4 regions of the Pseudalkalibacillus sp. JSM 102089 genome follow, and region 1 is predicted to be linked to each of the others. Evidence: riboswitches for the same ligand, from Rfam matches in the RefSeq annotation. Region 1 holds a riboswitch; each other region holds the start of a gene.
The links. A riboswitch is a leader RNA that binds a small molecule or an ion and turns the genes downstream of it on or off. The one in region 1 is predicted to bind S-adenosylmethionine.
Positions count from the first base shown of each region.

Region 1 (4,448 bases):
CAGCGAACCCAACACGCCATCCTGCCATATTATACGTTTTGGAAAGAGTATAAATCTCAATCCCCACATCTTTAGCACCTTCTGTTTCTAAAAAGCTTTGAGGACGCTCTCCATCGAATCCGATTGCTCCATAAGCAAAATCATGAACGACACAGATGTCATTGACATCCGCAAACCTAACCGTTTCATCAAAAAAACTTTTCGTTGCTACAGCAGCGGTAGGATTGTTTGGATAATTTAAGAACATGAGCTTCGCTTTTGCAAGAGCACCCTCAGGGATCGCGCTATAATCTGGCAGAAAATCATTTTCTTCAAGTAACGGCATCATTTGCATATCCGCTTCAGCCATTGCTACTCCAGACCAGTAATCAGGGTATCCAGGATCCGGAACAAGTGCCACATCACTTTTATTTAACAAACATTGACTCACTTCTACAAGGCCCGCTTTTCCACCAAATAGGACGGCCACCTCCTTCTCTGGATCAAGCTCAACACCAAACTCTCGCTTATAGAAATCAGCCGCGGCTTGTTTCAGAAAGGGCTGTCCCCTAAATGGCGGATACTTGTGGTATGCAGGGTTTTCAGCTGCCTGCTGCAAAGACTCGATAATATGAGCAGGCGTCGGCTGATCAGGGTTTCCTTGTCCAAGGTTAATAATGTCATATCCCGCCTCTACATAACGGTTCACTTTTCCAGCAAGCTTCGCAAAGAATTGTTCTGGTAAACGTTTAAGTGCATCTGAAGTTTGAAATTGTTTCAAATGGAATCACATCCTGTTAAAATTTTCGAGAAATTCTAATAAGTTATGTTATCTTGGATACACAACCATGTAAAGGTCAACTTCTAAACATGTAAGGAGGACAACTCAATGAAAAACCTTGCCCTGTTGCAATTTGATATTGCTTTCGGCAATCCAGAAAAGAATTTCTCTAAAGTTGAAGAGCTTGTTTCTAAGGCGGTGAGTGACAAACCAGATATCATCGTTTTACCAGAATTGTGGTCCACAGGTTATGATTTATCTCGCCTTGATGAAATTGGAGATACTGATGCAGAAAAGTCGATTGCTTTTCTATCTCGCCTCGCCAAAAAGAACGACGTAAATATTGTTGGGGGCTCCATCGCTAAGCATCATAACGGCGAAGTAACGAACACCATGCTTGTGTTCAATCGAGATGGGCAGCTCGTTCATGAGTATAGCAAAGCGCACCTGTTTCGTTTGATGAATGAAGAGAAGTTCCTCGTTTCTGGAAATGAAAAAAGTCATTTTACACTTGAAGAACTCCCATGCGCTGGGTTCATTTGTTATGATATTCGCTTTCCTGAGTGGCTTCGCCTTCATGCAGTTGAAGGTGCCCAAGTTTTGTTCGTACCAGCAGAATGGCCAAAGCAACGCACCGATCATTGGCGAGCATTACTTATCAGTCGCGCGATTGAAAATCAGTGCTACGTGATTGCCTGTAATCGTGTCGGGGCAGATCCTGATAATGCGTTTGGAGGACACTCATTGATCATTGATCCGTGGGGAACAATTATCGCAGAAGCAGGAGAAGAAGAAGTTATTTTAACAGGTTCTATTGACGAAGAGGAAATGTCATCGATCCGGAATCGCATTCCTATCTTTGAAGATCGACGTCCAGATATTTATAAATAATATTCAAAATATTATTGACAAACACGTTCCTTTCTCTGTAACATACATTTCAAGCGAAAAAATTGTAAAATAATTTCATAAACTTTCTCTTATCAAGAGCAGGCTGAGGGATTTGGCCCTATGACGCCCAGCAACCGACCTATTTTTAAGTCCAGATTAAGATGGCTTAAATGGCACGGTGCTACTTCCAACAGGATGATATTCATTCTGGAAGATAAGAGGTGTGAAGTATCTCTATCTTCAAGCCTCTTTCTTCGGAAAGAGGCTTTTTTTATGCCGAAATTCCGATGTTCATGCAATACATCAACCATAAATAGTTGAAAGGGGAATTTTACATGGGTATTCAGATCACTTCAGGGTACACACCGTTTACAACAGAAACCGTAGTGCAATTTTTAGAGTATCACAAGCTTTTGGATCGCACCGCTCCCGTTCATGTAAAGGAAATTGGCGATGGCAACTTAAATTATGTCTTTCATGTTCAACACAAGAAAACAGGACAATCCTGGATCGTCAAACAAGCCTTGCCTTATGCCAAAGTCGTTGGCGAATCCTGGCCGCTTACACTTGATCGATCCAGAATTGAAAGCGAGGCACTCAAGCAAGCTCACGCGCTCGTTCCTGACTTTTCTCCGATCGTTTATTTGCATGACTCGGAAAAAGCCGCAACGGTTATGGAAGATTTATCAACTTACACTATTTTAAGAAAAGGACTTATTGAAGGTCGTATATATCCTGAGCTTGCAAGAAACGTCGGTACCTATCTCGCTCATACACTCTTTTTCACTTCTGATTACGGTCTTGGTTCAGCAAATAAGAAAGAGCTTGCCAAACGGTTTAGTAATCCAGACTTATGTGGCATAACAGAAAGCCTCGTATTTTCAGATCCTTTCTACAATGCCGAAAGCAATGCCTTTACAGAAGAGCTTCGAGCAGATGTTGAATCGCTGTGGGAAGATGACGATTTCCTCACTGAAGTTGCCTCCCTCAAACACTCTTTTTTAACAAAAGGAGAAGCTTTGATACACGGGGACTTACATACAGGTAGCCTGTTTGTTACGGAAAGTTCAACTAAAATAATCGACCCAGAATTTGCTTTCTATGGCCCAGCTGGTTTTGATGTCGGTGCTTTTATCGCCAATATTGCGCTTAGTATCCTGTCGCAGGAGGCACATAGGTCAGAAGAAGAGAAAGAAGGATACCTCGCTTATTTATTTGGCGTCACTACTGAGGTTTGGAACGTATTCGAATCTACTTTCCGATCATTATGGGCCGACCATCTCTCAGAAGATAATCGTTATTCAAGAGGATACCTAGACGCTCTTCTACAATCTATTTTTGTCGATAGCATTGGATTTTCCGGCTGTAAGATCATCCGAAGAACGATTGGACTTGCTCATGTAGAAGAGATCGAGACGATCACTGATCCAAAAGTAAAACTCGCTGTGGAAAAAAAGGCGCTTACCCTTGGAAAAAAACTTATTTTAGACCGAAAAAGCATCACTTCGATTGAACAATACATTAAAGCCATCAAGGAGGTCATTTAAATGACTGTCATCTCATCACTCCAATGGAAAGGTGATCATCTCTTACTGCTCGATCAACGGCAGCTTCCACAACAAGAGATCTACCTTAAGCAAACGGCAATCGAGGATGTCTGGAATAGCATTTCTGCCCTTGTTGTCCGCGGAGCACCAGCCATTGGAATCGCCGCAGCGTATGGTCTTGTTCTTTGGAGTCAGCATGTCCAAACAAACGAAGCAACAGCGTTTAAGACAGCGCTAGTCAACCAAGGGAAATATCTTGCCTCCTCTCGTCCCACTGCAGTAAATCTCTCTTGGGCGATTGATCGCATCATCCGAGCTAGCTTTTCCTTACCGACAGTGAAAAAAATGAAAGAAGCGATTCTGCACGAAGCACTTACCATCCATAAAGAGGATGAGCTTGTCTGTCAGCGGATTGGAGAACATGGTCTGAAGCTATTAAATGATGGGGATACCATCCTCACACATTGCAATGCAGGTGGGATCGCAACAGCAAAATACGGGACGGCTCTTGCGCCTCTCCATCTGGCAAAGGAAAACGGTCTCTCCATCTCCGCAATTGCGACGGAAACCAGACCAGTTCTACAAGGTGCTCGATTAACCGCATGGGAGCTTGAGCGTGCTGGTATTGACGTTACGCTTATTACAGACAGTATGGTAGCTCACGTTTTAAAAACGAAGAAAATCGCTGCAGTTATAGTCGGTGCTGATCGGATTGCTGCAAATGGTGATACAGCTAACAAGATTGGTACGCTTGGCCTTGCCCATATCGCAAAAGCATATAACGTTCCTTTTTATGTTGCTGCACCCATCTCAACAATTGACTACTCGATCCCTAACGGAGAAGCGATTCCGATTGAGGAGCGAGATCCGAAAGAAATTACGCATTATAAAGGTGAACGTGTTGCAGCTGAGAACATTGATGTATTTAATCCTGCTTTTGATGTGACGCCAAATGAATTACTCAGCGGAATCATTACGGAGCACGGTATCGTTCGAACACCGTACGCTGAAAACCTTGCTCATCTTGCTTTGCCACACGCTAAAAACACGGAGGTACATTCATGAAACGCTTAGGACTTATTTTATCCATTCTTCTTCTCATCGTACTTGCTGCTTGTACTAATGAGCAAGATGCCGTAAGTACACCAGAAGCAAGCACAACGGAATCTAGTGAGACAACTTCAAACACAGGTGAAGAAGCGTCTAAAACTTCTTCAGACATTCCAAAAGAAGTTCAAAAACCTATCAAA
Region 1 is NZ_JBEWYW010000012.1:73,626-78,073, reverse strand. It holds gene ABVF21_RS19445 (pyridoxal phosphate-dependent aminotransferase) at 1-760, opposite strand, end outside; gene ABVF21_RS19440 (carbon-nitrogen family hydrolase) at 869-1,651, shown strand; SAM riboswitch class I at 1,738-1,872, shown strand; gene mtnK (S-methyl-5-thioribose kinase) at 1,987-3,198, shown strand; gene mtnA (S-methyl-5-thioribose-1-phosphate isomerase) at 3,199-4,263, shown strand; gene ABVF21_RS19425 (sugar ABC transporter substrate-binding protein) at 4,260-4,448, shown strand, end outside.

Region 2 (4,448 bases), on a different contig from region 1:
TTTCTTAATTCTTAATTCTTTTGGGCGAGATATTTTCCCCTTGTTTGCTTAGCCGCCTCTACCATCACTTTCAATGCTTCAACTGTTTCCTCTACGCCCCTTGTCTTCAATCCACAGTCTGGATTGATCCAGAACAGCTTTGGATCCAGTACCTGAAGCGCTCGATCAATGCTTCGTTTCATCTCACTAAGCTCAGGAACGCGGGGACTGTGAATATCATACACACCAAGCCCAATTCCCCGTTCATACGTACTGTCTTCAAAAGCCTTAATTAGCTCGCCGTGGCTTCTCGATGTTTCAATCGAGATCACATCTGCGTCCAAAGCTTTAATCGAGCCAATGATTTCCTCAAATTCCGAATAGCACATATGCGTATGGATTTGCGTCTCATTCTCCACGGAGGAGGTTACCAATTTAAACGCATAGACTGCAGCTTTCAAATAACTGTCATGCAGTTCTTCCTTCAGTGGAAGACCCTCACGAAGTGCCGGCTCGTCGACCTGGATCACAAGTATGGCATTTCGTTCAAGCTCCTCTATTTCTTCTCGAAGCGCAAGTGCAATTTGATTCGCTACTTCAGTCTTTGTTCGATCATCCCGTACGAACGACCAGTTCACAATCGTGATCGGTCCTGTCAACATGCCTTTTACATGCTTATCTGTTAATGACTGAGCATAGATGGTTTCTTTTACCGTCATTGGCGTATTAAAAGAGACATCACCAAAAATCAACGGTGGCTTCACACAGCGCGAACCATAGGACTGAACCCATCCAAATTTCGTAAATTGAAACCCGTTTAATTTCTCACCAAAGTATTCCACCATATCAGTTCGCTCGAACTCACCATGCACAAGGACATCGAGACCAATCTCTTCCTGAATGTCAATCCATTTCTTAATTTCTTCTTTAATGTACGTCTCGTATGCAGCATCGCTTAGTTCACCCTTCCTCCATTGCAAACGCTGCTTGCGCACTTCCTTTGTCTGCGGAAAGCTTCCAATCGTTGTCGTTGGAAGGAACGGAATCTGTAACGACTTTTGCTGTAAGTCATGACGAACTTTAAACGGTGCTTTCCGTTTTGCTTCTCCGAGATTGTGAATCGTTTCCTGCACCTGCTTATTATTCCGCTGTGGAGAATGATTAAGTTCTTGAATAGCTTTTACACTTGACTTGATCTCCAATTGAATAGCCGATTCTCCCTTTTCGAGTCCCTGCGCAAGTAAAACGACTTCATCAAGCTTCTCATCAGCAAATGAAAGAGCGTTAAACAGCACATCTGGAATGTCCTTCTCACTCTTCACCGTAACAGGTACATGTAGCAAACTTGAAGACGGCTGAACAATAATACGACCTTTATCAACAGCTTGGGCTAGCTCATTCAATAGAGAAATTTTCTTATCAAGCTTCGATCGCCAAACATTACGTCCATCGATCAACCCTGCAACAAGAACCTTATCCTGTGGAAAACCTTTCTCTTTTACAGCCTTCAAATTCTCACTCCGGTCATGCACAAAATCAAGCCCAATTCCCTGAACAGGGAGTTTCGTCACTTCTTCATAATGGGTCACACTCTCGAAATACGTCTGAAGAAGCACGTTTACTTCTGGTGCCGCATTATGTAACGCCTCATACACCTCTTTATATAGGTTGACTACATCATCCGAAAGAGTCGTAACAAGTGCAGGTTCATCGAATTGCACCCACTGGACACCTTCCTCCCCCAGTTCATTCAGCACCTGTTCATATAGCGGAAGGAACTGATAAACCACATCGTTGAATTGCTCTTTAGCATATCCCTTCGATAAAAGAACAAAGCTGATCGGACCAATTAGCACTGGTTTCCCTTCAATACCAAGTTCCTGTTTCGCTTCCCTGTAATACTCAAGCGGGCGATTATGAACTAGAGAAGGTGTACTCTCATTTAGTTCAGGAACAATGTAGTGGTAATTCGTGTTATACCACTTTGTCATTTCAGCTGCCGGCGCTCCTTTTGTTCCCCGTGCGATATTAAAATACGTTTGAAGGGATACACCCCCACCATCATAGTCAAAGCGCGTTGGTACGATTCCAAACATTACCCCGGTATCAAGCACATGATCGTATAAGCTGAAATCGCCGACAGGAATAAGATCAATCCCCTTATCTCGTTGTTTTTTAAGGTACGAAAGCCTAAGCTGTTTTGACTCCTCTGTAAAAGTGTCTTCATCCAGTTTACCCGCCCAGAACTTTTCAAGAAGCTTCTTCCATTCACGTTTTTCTCCAATTCGAGGGTAACCAATGTTTGAACTCTTAAATGTCATTTTACTCTTCCTCTCGTCGTAATATTTTTGTGCGAATTTATGCTGAAAGCAATGTATCACATGATTCCTCACCTCCTCTATCGATCCGTAGAGTACAAGGGCAGTCATGAGGCAGGTCTCCTGGCTCAGGTTCAACGCTTCTTCCCCCTTCCCGTTACGTAAGAGTGGTTAGTAAGTCGCTCCCCCTCACAGTGGCGGGACCGCGCCGGTCTTTCACCGGTCTTCCCTTTTAAGCTGTGACCATCTGTCACAACACCTCATGCTGGAATGATTTTGTTTTCAAAATAGGATAGATATCAAATTGAAAAAACTTAGTTTATCGCCATGACCATTATGGCGAAACTCTTAATTTTTCTTAATCTTTAGTCCTTTAATAAAGTTAAAGCTTTCTTAAAAACAAAAAAACTCTTCCTTAGTAAAAAGGAAGAGTTTTACACGAACTCCTCCTCATCTCCCAGACGTTAATCTGCAGGAATTGGCACCGTTTCAAGCATATACTTGATGGTTGCCGGGCTTCATCGGGCCTGTCCCTCTGCCTCTCTCGATAAGGAATTCTATTAAACTAATACACATTATACATGAGTAAACGGAAATGAAAAGTCTTTTTTCTGAAAAGTTGGTAAATTATCACAAATCATCAGAAGTGTCCGAAACTAGTGAAAAAGTCTATTCAATGAAAGAGAAGATACAGGTTCGTTTAATACATCATGTGGTATTTTCGACCCTACTATCTTTTTCAAAACATAATACTTTTAAATCAGAGCAACACGTAATCAACCCATTTTGAGTAAAATATTCAAATTTGTCATAAGCTTCATGAGATGCAACAAATACGTGGTGCTTTTCCTCCCATACCTATCATTTTTATTTCACCATTTATACCCTTCTTTCCACTAGAATCGGTTTTCAATAACAGATTGGGGCAACTCATCCGTCTGATCCGGTATACACATACGTATCAGATATATACCCTTCTCCAATATAATTCTACAGATCACTCGTTCCATATTTGCCTATAACAGTCTCTCCATGTTTCTAACAAGAGTTCGTAACCGTTTGTCCATCTACAATTGACTCAACAATTCCGTAATTGGTTCCAGGTCCGGATCGAATATTGAATGAAACAGCGCAGCCTACATTGATAAAACAATACAATACCACCATACTCTTGCAGGACTCTTCTTTAAAAACCCACACAATAATTCCGAATTAAAAAGGTGTACTTCCAATAGCTATAACACCTTGTTTCAGTGGGGTTACACTCTGAGCGTTAGGTAGTATTCCCTTATTAATTTTTGTTCTTCTATTAGGAAGGTTAAATTTAAAAAATGGGCAATAAAGGAAAATTCACTCAATTCTTTAAACATGGTCTGTTATCAACCATTCTTTTTCTCTGCCGTAACGTTGACTGGTATTAAATATTCCTATTCCCCCTCTGAATATATTCATACTAACCTTTTATAACCAAAGTGATATAGATGAATTGACTCTTTGGAAAATTTTGATAAGTTATTTGGAACGGTATCGAGCACGACGAAAACGCTATTATCCTCTTCTAGAACCATCAATTCATAAACCGATTTTTAATCGTCACGTTCATGGCGATGAGGTTTATGTTCCTTTAAATCTTGGACAAATTTGGAATCAAACAGACCACTAGCATATAAAAAAATGAAGAAAGATAGCTGAATGTAGTAATAATAGAATCCAGGCGGATGTTTTCAAGTTCGTTCATCTAAAAGCCCCACGCTTCAATTTGAAGCATGGGGCTTTTAGATGAGATTTGTTTGGATATTAAATCATTATTTCATAATGAAAAAATGATTATCACCATTTGATGACGATTGGGAGGTGACCGATTTCATTTGCCGAAAGGGTCGCAATCAAAATAACAATTATAAATATAGATGAAAAGACCGCAGTAACCAATAGGAAACTTCTTATTATTGGATTTTTTATCTTAAACAATTTCAAAGTTATCACCCATGTTAGAGTCCCTCCATTAATTCAAATAATACATATTCATGAGATGAATAAAATGGATATTTTTTCATTTCATGAAAACCCGATAACGCGACCGAACCCACTTCCGGCAAAGCTTTTTTTCAATTACTCGTGAAACAAAAGAGGAGACTGGTTTAGAAATTG
Region 2 is NZ_JBEWYW010000019.1:1,567-6,014, reverse strand. It holds gene metE (5-methyltetrahydropteroyltriglutamate--homocysteine S-methyltransferase) at 12-2,300, opposite strand; cobalamin riboswitch at 2,394-2,575, opposite strand; SAM riboswitch class I at 2,745-2,851, opposite strand.
Region 2: another riboswitch for S-adenosylmethionine. It lies ahead of metE (5-methyltetrahydropteroyltriglutamate--homocysteine S-methyltransferase); the one in region 1 lies ahead of mtnK (S-methyl-5-thioribose kinase).

Region 3 (4,448 bases), on a different contig from region 1:
ATTTGAACGAACAACAATACCAGCATGCTTCTATTCTAGTGTCGGGTAAAAACTTTGGGTGTGGTTCATCAAGAGAACATGCTCCATGGGCCCTTCTGGATTATGGGTTTCGAATTGTCATTGCGACAAGCTTTGCTGATATCTTTTATAACAACTGTGTAAAAAACGGTATACTTCCTATCGCTCTTGATCAAGAAACGATCTCGGAGCTTTTTCAAAAAGCGAAGGATGGATACGAACTTAGCGTAGACCTAAGTAAACAGCAAGTAATTGATGGAGAAGGACTAAATGCGTCGTTCGAGATCGATCCTTATTGGAAAGAAATGCTGTTAAATGGATGGGATGAAGTATCTCGAACTTTATCTCTCGAAGATAAAATTAAATTATATGAAGAAAAACAACTTGTAGGAGAGTGAATGACGTTGGGAATTACCAGGAGAAATATAACGTTCATGTCGTAAAAGCAATGGAGAATTTGCTGGAAGCCGTCCACAGGACCCCGCTTCAGCAGTCGACAACGCTTAATGATTATACAAATAGAGATGTCTTCATGAAGATGGAAAACCTTCAACGAACGGGTTCCTTCAAACTTCGAGGTGCTTATAACAAAGTTGCGTCGCTAACGGATATTGAGGCAGCGCGAGGGATTGTTGCTGCATCGGCTGGAAACCATGCTCAGGGAGTGGCGCTTTCTGCTAGAGAGCGTGGAATTAAAGCTAAGATTTATATGCCCGTCCATACACCGACAAGCAAAATTGATGCGACGCGATCTTATGGAGCAGAGGTTGTTCTTGAAGGAGAATCGTATAACGAAGCGTTTAGTGGAGCGGATCGTGAGCGTGTTGAGAAAGGGGCCACATTCGTTCATGCTTTCGATGATCCTGAAGTAATGGCAGGACAGGGAACGGTTGCACTCGAAATGATGCAACAGTGTCCTGACTTAGATGCGATTCTCGTGCCTGTTGGAGGTGGAGGATTGTTAGCTGGAATGGCGATGGCGATTAAGTCGTTCTTTCCTCACGTGAAAATCATCGGGGTCCAGGCTTCTGAAGCATCTGCGACATGGAATCGATTTAAAGGTACTGGTCCTCTTGTCCTTCAATCTGTCAAATCGATTGCAGACGGTATTTCTGTGAAAGAAGCTGGAAAATTAACCTTTCCAATTATTGAAGAGCTTGTTGATGATATGCTAACCGTGTCAGAAGAAGAAATTGCTGCAGCGATTGTCTTTATGCTTGAAAGACACAAAACACTTGTAGAAGGTGCAGGTGCTGCATCGGTAGCTGCTGTCTTATGCAAGTCTAATCGTTTAGAAGGTAAGAGAATTGGTGTTGTTGTTAGTGGAGGGAATGCGGATCTTGCGAAAATATCCCTTTATAAACAACTTTCTCAACGAGCGAAAACCATCAGGCGAATAAGCTGATGGTTTTCTAATGGGGTTCAACGTATATATTTTAGATTATTCCGACTTTTTGCTCAGTAATTGACACTCATAAAGTACCATGCTAGAATTCATTTAGCACTTAACCACAGTAAAGTAATAACAACTATATATCTCTTATTCAGAGAGGTGGAGGGACTGGCCCTATGAAGCCCGGCAACCGTCAAACGACTCGTTTGAAAAGGTGCCAATTCCTGCAAAGCGATTGCTTTGAGAAATGAGAGGAAGACATCGATTTATCAAATGCCTTTCTGCTCAAAGCAGAAGGGCATTTTTTTACTTTACTATACAAAGTGATAAGCGAATTAGGTTTCTAAGTGCATAGAAATAAAGAACAAAGGCATGGGACTTAAGTCCTGTTTCAGGTAGCTGATCATGCAAATGCATAAAGGATGTGAGACATGTGATTGAGCTTAAAGGCATTAATAAGACCTTCTTTTCGAAATCCGGGAAGGTGGAAGCCGTTAAGGATGTTAACCTTGAAGTCAAAAAAGGCGAAATATTTGGTGTTATTGGCTACAGTGGTGCTGGGAAAAGTACGCTAATTCGAATGCTTAACCTTCTTGAGAGACCTACTGATGGGACAGTCACAGTGGCTGGTAATAATCTATCTTCTCTTAAGGGAAAAGATCTTCGTGCAGCAAGACAGGAAATTGGAATGATTTTCCAGCATTTTAATATTCTCTGGTCAAGAACGGTACGTGATAACATCGCGTTCCCTCTTGAAATATCAGGTGTTCCGAAAGAAAAGAGAATGAAGCGTGTTGATGAATTAATTAAACTTGTTGGACTCGAAGGTAGAGAAGGAGCTTATCCTTCACAACTAAGTGGTGGACAAAAGCAGCGAGTGGGTATTGCGAGAGCACTTGCTAATAATCCAAAGGTTTTGCTTTGTGATGAAGCTACTTCTGCTTTAGATCCTAAAACGACGGATAGCATTCTGGAACTTCTGACTGAAATTAATCACAAGCTTGGCCTTACGATTGTCCTTATCACGCATGAAATGCACGTCATACGAAAAATTTGCCATCGTGTAGCCGTGATGGAGAATGGACGAGTAGTGGAGAATGGTTCTGTCCTTGAAGTTTTCCACCATCCGCAGGAAGAGATTACGAAAGACTTTGTTAATCAGCTAAGCGAGCCTGAAGAAATGAAGGAATCGATTGCACATCTGGCAACGAGTCAGGATGGAGAACTTGTTCAGTTTACCTTTGTGAAAGGAAAAACAGGTTCACCACTTGTGACAGAGTTGATTCGTAAATTTGATGTAGAAGTCAACATTATTCAAGGGAAGATTTCTCATACACAGGATGGTCCTTATGGAAAACTTTCTGTGTTCCTTAAAGGGGAACCAGCTGTGGTAGAAATGGCCTTGAATTATGTGCAAGCCCAAGGTGTTAAAGCGGAGGTGATTACGAATGACTGAATCGTTATTTCCTAACGTCAGGTGGGAATCTATGTGGGAAGCCACTCTACAAACAGCGTACATGACGGCAATTTCGGTGCTGGCAACGTTTATTCTCGGAATCCTCCTTGGATTATTGTTGTTTCTAACAGGTAGAGGGAACATATGGGAAAACAAATTTGTGAATAGTATTATTGCCGGAGTCGTGAACTTATTTCGCTCCATACCATTTATTATTTTGATTATCTTGCTTATCCCTCTTTCGGTTTACATTATAGGGACAATGCTAGGTGCTAATGCTGCCCTTCCAGCCCTTATTGCAGGAGCGGCGCCATTTTATGCGAGAATGGTTGAAATTGCTTTACGTGAAGTGGATAAAGGGGTCATTGAAGCTTCTCAGTCAATGGGAGCATCCAATGGTTCGATTATTTTTAAAGTGCTTCTACCAGAAGCAATGCCAGCCCTTATTTCAGGGATTACTGTGACGGCGATAGCTCTTGTAAGCTACACCGCTATGGCTGGTGTCGTAGGCGCAGGGGGTCTCGGAAACCTCGCTTATCTTGAAGGTTTCCAACGGAACAATCCTGACGTGACACTTGTTGCAACAGTATTGATATTAGTAATTGTTGCGATTCTTCAGGTTTGTGGAGACGTTGCAACACGAGTAATAGATAAAAGATAATAAGGAGAAAAGGAGAGGTTATGATGAAAAAGTTTTTATCGCTAATAACAGTTCTTGCTCTTGCGGTTCTTGCTGCATGTGGCAACAATGGCGGAAACAGCGAAGGTTCTGGTGACGGTGGAGATTCGAAGAAAATCGTAGTAGGTGCATCAAACATTCCCCATGCTGAAATTCTTGAAGAAGCTAAGCCGATGTTAGAGGAAAAAGGAATAGAGCTTGAAATTAAAACATTCCAGGATTACATTCTACCTAATAAGACGCTTGCAAATGGTGAATTAGATGCAAACTACTTCCAAACAATACCTTATATGGACTTGCAAATGGAAGAAAACGATAATTATGACTTCGTGAACGCTGGAGGCATTCATATCGAGCCAATCGGTGTTTACTCTCAGGATTACAAGAGCTTAGATGAGCTTCCTGATGGTGCTCAAATCATAATGAGTAACTCTGTTTCTGACCATGGACGTATGCTGTCATTACTTGAAGCACAGGGCCTTATCACATTAAAAGAAGGTGTAAAGGCTTCAGATGCAACAGTTGAAGATATTGCTGAAAACCCTAAGAATATTGATTTCAAAACAGATGTTGAGGCTTCACTGCTTCCACAGATTTACCAGCAAGGTGAAGGTGATGCAGTGATGATCAATACAAACTATGCGATTGATGCAGGACTTAATCCTCAAGAGGATGCCATTGCACTTGAAAATTCAGACTCACCATATGTGAATGTGATTACAGTAAACAAAGGTGACGAAGACAATGAAGCGATCCAGGCGTTAGTAGAAGTTCTTCATTCTGATGAAATTCAAAGCTTTATTGAAGAAGAATACGATGGCGCTGTTGTACCAGTAGACAAATAAGAAAGAAAAAAGGTTCTCCGTCATTTCGCGGAGAACCTTTTTTTACTCATTTTAATG
Region 3 is NZ_JBEWYW010000009.1:70,477-74,924, forward strand. It holds gene leuD (3-isopropylmalate dehydratase small subunit) at 1-416, shown strand, start outside; gene ilvA (threonine ammonia-lyase) at 413-1,423, shown strand; SAM riboswitch class I at 1,556-1,665, shown strand; gene ABVF21_RS17435 (methionine ABC transporter ATP-binding protein) at 1,845-2,867, shown strand; gene ABVF21_RS17440 (methionine ABC transporter permease) at 2,860-3,528, shown strand; gene ABVF21_RS17445 (MetQ/NlpA family ABC transporter substrate-binding protein) at 3,552-4,391, shown strand; gene ABVF21_RS17450 (L-lactate dehydrogenase) at 4,443-4,448, opposite strand, start outside.
Region 3: another riboswitch for S-adenosylmethionine. It lies ahead of ABVF21_RS17435 (methionine ABC transporter ATP-binding protein); the one in region 1 lies ahead of mtnK (S-methyl-5-thioribose kinase).

Region 4 (4,448 bases), on a different contig from region 1:
TCGTAAATTTGAAATCGGTTATTGGATTGATTCTAGATACGCTGGTCAAGGCTATATGTCTGAAGCGGTCCAAGGCATTGTAGATTACGCCTTTTCAAACCTTAACGCTAGAAGACTAGAAATTCGTTGCAATGCGACAAATAGGCGAAGTCGGCGAATTGCCGAGAAACAATTGTTTCAACTTGAGGCTATTTTACGAAACGACCATGTCTCAATTGATGGCAGTAAACTAACTGATACATGCGTCTATGCTTTAACAAAAAAATAAATTTGGTAAGAATATGCACCTTACTTATGGGAGGAATAAGGTTCTTGCATCAAGAATAAACGAGTAATGAATGATTTTGATGATGGAGGGAAACTATGTGATCGAACGAGCGACGATAGAAGAAAGAGATTTTATTTTATCGAATTCCATTCAATCTGTTAATGAAGGAACGACAAATCCTGGTATCGTAAAAGAAGAGAAAGCACTCGAAATTGTATCATCTATTCTGGATCGAGGTGGTTACCACCTCATTTATCGCGACGAAGGGGAAATTGCTGGCTGGGTATTACTTGGAGAAAACACGGATTATTTTACAGAAAGCAAGCATGGGTTCATTTATGATGTATTTGTTTTTCCAAAGTTTCGTGGGAAAGGGTATTCTAAGCAGCTGGTTCAAGCGAGTATTGAAAACTTCAAAGAACAGGGATATGAGGAAATTCGTTTGAATGTGTATTCCTCTAACTTCGCGAAATACATTTATAAAGACATTGGATTTCGAGAACTTCAAACAATCATGGTTTATAAATAGTTGTCCAGCTTCTTTTCATTTATTAAAAGAATGTGAAAAACAACTCATAATTAATCATCATGCCCTTGGAACTTGCTACACTATTTTTGCAGGGACTTCCCCGGTTCCTGCCCCCCTTAAAATATAAAGTGTGAGCCCCATGCATTTCCCAGCATGGGGCTTTTCCTTTTCAATCGCGCAGAAATGAGGGAGAGTATTGTTATATCAATTTAAGTTAATAAGTCATGAAGCAGTCGAGCGAATTATCTCCTGGAACTATGATGGGGTATACTCATTTTATAATATGGACGAGGATCTTGAAGATCTAAAAGAGTTCCGAGAAGATGCAGTCAGCAATGAAAATTATTGGAGCGTTTACCAAAGGGATCATCTTATTGGTTTTTTTAGTTTTCATGAGCATGAAGACAACCATATAGAAATTGGTCTAGGAATGTGTCCCTATAATGTTGGAAAAGGAGAAGGCTTTTCTTTTTTAGAGGCTGGCCTTCAAAAAGCAGTTGAATTGTATCATCCAACTTCCTTCGGAATGGCAGTAGCTGAATTTAATAAACGAGCCATAAAAGTGTATCAAAGGGCTGGGTTTCAAATCACTCATCTGTTTATGCAACAAACCAATGGGGGAGAGTTTCAATTTGTTGAAATGAAAAAAAATCTCGTTTAAAACAATAATTGCAAAATACTAAATAGACCGATAGAATGAATCAAAATTACATTATTTAATTTCCTTATTGAGAGAGGCGGAGGGACTGGCCCTTTGATGCCCGGCAACCTGATAGACAAGGTGCCAAATCCAGCAGAGTCTATGCTCTGAGAGATAAGGAAGAGCTCTGAAGCGAACTCTTCCTTATTAGTTAGGAAGAGTTTTTTAGACGATTCAATAAATGAGAGACGGGTTGTGAAGAATTTGAAAAAAGCTGACCGTATTCGCAAAATGAAAGTTCCAGATGCAAGTGAAAAGTATGGTGATCGTCTGCCACCGGGGCAAGTACTTACAGAAAGGTTCCCTATTCTACATGAAGGTGATGTACCTGTGTATGAGATGTCGACATGGAACCTAAGTGTATTTGGAGAAATTGATAAGGAAGTGATCATTTCCTATAGCGACATACTTGCCTTACCACAGAAGAAAGTAAAGTGTGATATTCACTGTGTCACAAGGTGGTCTAGGTTTGATAATACTTTTGAAGGGGTTTTGATTAAGGATTTTATGAACGCATATGGGATAGTACCGAAAACGAACTATGTTATGCTACATGGAGACTATAACTATTCAACGAATATTCACCTCACTGACTTAATGAGAGATGATGTTATTCTTGCCCACTCAGTCGATGGAGAGAAATTAACGGCAAAACACGGATGGCCTCTTAGGTTAGTTGTACCGCATCTCTACTTCTGGAAAAGTATTAAATGGATCAGAGGGATAGAATTTATCAATGAAGACAAACCTGGTTTTTGGGAACAAAACGGATTTCATAACCATGCCGATCCATTTAAAGAAGAAAGGTTTTCTGGAGAGGATTTGGGACTACCGGAAGATGAATGGGAGAAAAAAGAGTTTGATTAATTTTTCTTAAAAAAGCGGGCGTGATTAACACATATAGAATTGATTGAGGAAAAGGTAGTTTATTATCACATTCTAAATATCATCATATCTATAAAAAAATAGTTAAAATTTGAAAGTCAGCAGAACCTTAGTATGTGTGGGTTTTGCTGACTTTTTATTGTCTCGTAATTAAAAAAAGAGAAGAATTTTAAAAAAGAATGATCCAAATGGATCTTCTCTCCGTTAGCTAAGTGTAAATCAAAATTAAGGGGAGTGGATTTGATAATGAATACGAACAAGAATATGAAAAAGAAAGTGATCGATTGGAAAAAGGGACTATTAATTGTTCCGCTTAGCTTTTCACTTTTAATACCAACTGCTGGAGCATTTGCCTCTGACCACGACGAGCAAATGGACAAGCCTACAGTAGAAACACCAGGTGCTGATCTTCGTGCTGATCTTGGCCATTTACTAAGTGAGCATGCTTATCTTGCAGTAGAAACAATGAGAAAAGGAGCTGAAGGTTCTGAAGATTTTGAAGCTTCTGCTGGTGCCTTAAGTGAAAACACGGAAGACCTTACAGCTGCGATTACATCCGTTTATGGTGAAGAAGCAGGAGCTGAATTTAATGAAATTTGGAGCAATCATATCGGTTTCTTCGTTGACTATGTGAAAGCAACAGGTAATGAAGATGAAGATGCAAAACAAAAAGCTTTAGATAGTTTAGATGGTTATAAAGAAGATTTCTCTAATTTCTTGGAAAATGCAACTGGAGAACGACTTCAAGCTGAAACATTGTCTGAAGGACTTCAAGCTCATATTAATCAGTTGATTGGTTCATTTGATAGCTATGTAGCAGGTGATTATGAGATGGCTTACGAGAAAGAACGTGAAGCGATTGCTCACATGCAAATGGTGGCTAAAGGATTCTCTGGTGCCATTACTGATCAGTTCCCAGACAAGTTCGAAAACACAGAAGCCGTAACACCAGCCTCTGATCTTCGTGCAACATTAGGTCATTTATTATCTGAACATGCTGGTCTTGCAATGATGACAATGCAGAACGGAATCGACGGATCAGAAGACTTTAATGCATCTGCAGATGCACTAAGCAAGAATACGGATGATCTAGCTGCTGCGATAACTTCTGTATATGGTGAAGAAGCAGGCAATCAATTTAAAGAAATGTGGTCTGGACATATCGGTAACTTTGTAGAATATGTTCAAGCGACGGGAGCTGAAGATGAAGCTGCTCAAGAAAAAGCACTAAAAGCGCTTGAAGACTATCGTGCAGACTTCTCGAGTTTTCTTGAAACAGCAACTGAAGGTAGATTAGAAGCGGGACCATTATCTGAAGGGTTACAAATGCATGTGAATCAATTAATATCTGCGTTTGATAGCTACACTACGGAAGACTACGATGCAGCTTATGATTCGGTTCGTGAAGCTTATGCTCATATGTATAAGCCGGCAAAGGGACTTTCTGGTGCTTTCGTAAACCAATTCCCGGATAAATTCGCTATGGAAGCTATGCCAACTGATATGCCTAAAACAGGTATGGGTGGTACAGCTGAACAGCAAATGCCAATCGAATGGATTGTTGCAGCTATTCTTGCAACTATGGCTGCAACTGGCGTAATTGTTCGTAGAAAAATGCAGAAAAGCTAAGGGAATAGATGATAGGGTAGCCTAACATACCCGTTAGAAAAGCAATAGCCAAAGTGGCTATTGCTTTTCTTCGTGAAAAGAACGATGAACTTGCCGTTCTTACGCTATAGGAAATGGTTTTATTATAGTTTGAGATGTAAGGAGCGTTACAGCATCATGTTTATAAAAAAGGTATACTGATAATGGGAAAATAGATGATGTCTGACTATGAAACACAATTAAGTTCGTCAAATATGTCTTTCAGTTGCTAGGATAGTTTATAAGAGGGGGAAACTAGATGAAGCAAAAGTTAACATTTATTATCGCAACGCTACTTTTTATTGTTGCATGTGGGAATAGTGAAACCAATGAAACTGGTAAAACAGAGGTGTTATCAAAGGAGTGGGATGAAATCGTATCCTCTTCTAATGGAACAGAGGTAAATCTCTTTATGTGGG
Region 4 is NZ_JBEWYW010000008.1:115,366-119,813, reverse strand. It holds gene ABVF21_RS16690 (GNAT family N-acetyltransferase) at 1-268, shown strand, start outside; gene ABVF21_RS16685 (GNAT family N-acetyltransferase) at 366-797, shown strand; gene ABVF21_RS16680 (GNAT family N-acetyltransferase) at 994-1,458, shown strand; SAM riboswitch class I at 1,520-1,618, shown strand; gene ABVF21_RS16675 (sulfite oxidase-like oxidoreductase) at 1,702-2,364, shown strand; gene ABVF21_RS16670 (copper amine oxidase) at 2,662-4,011, shown strand; gene ABVF21_RS16665 (ABC transporter substrate-binding protein) at 4,289-4,448, shown strand, end outside.
Region 4: another riboswitch for S-adenosylmethionine. It lies ahead of ABVF21_RS16675 (sulfite oxidase-like oxidoreductase); the one in region 1 lies ahead of mtnK (S-methyl-5-thioribose kinase).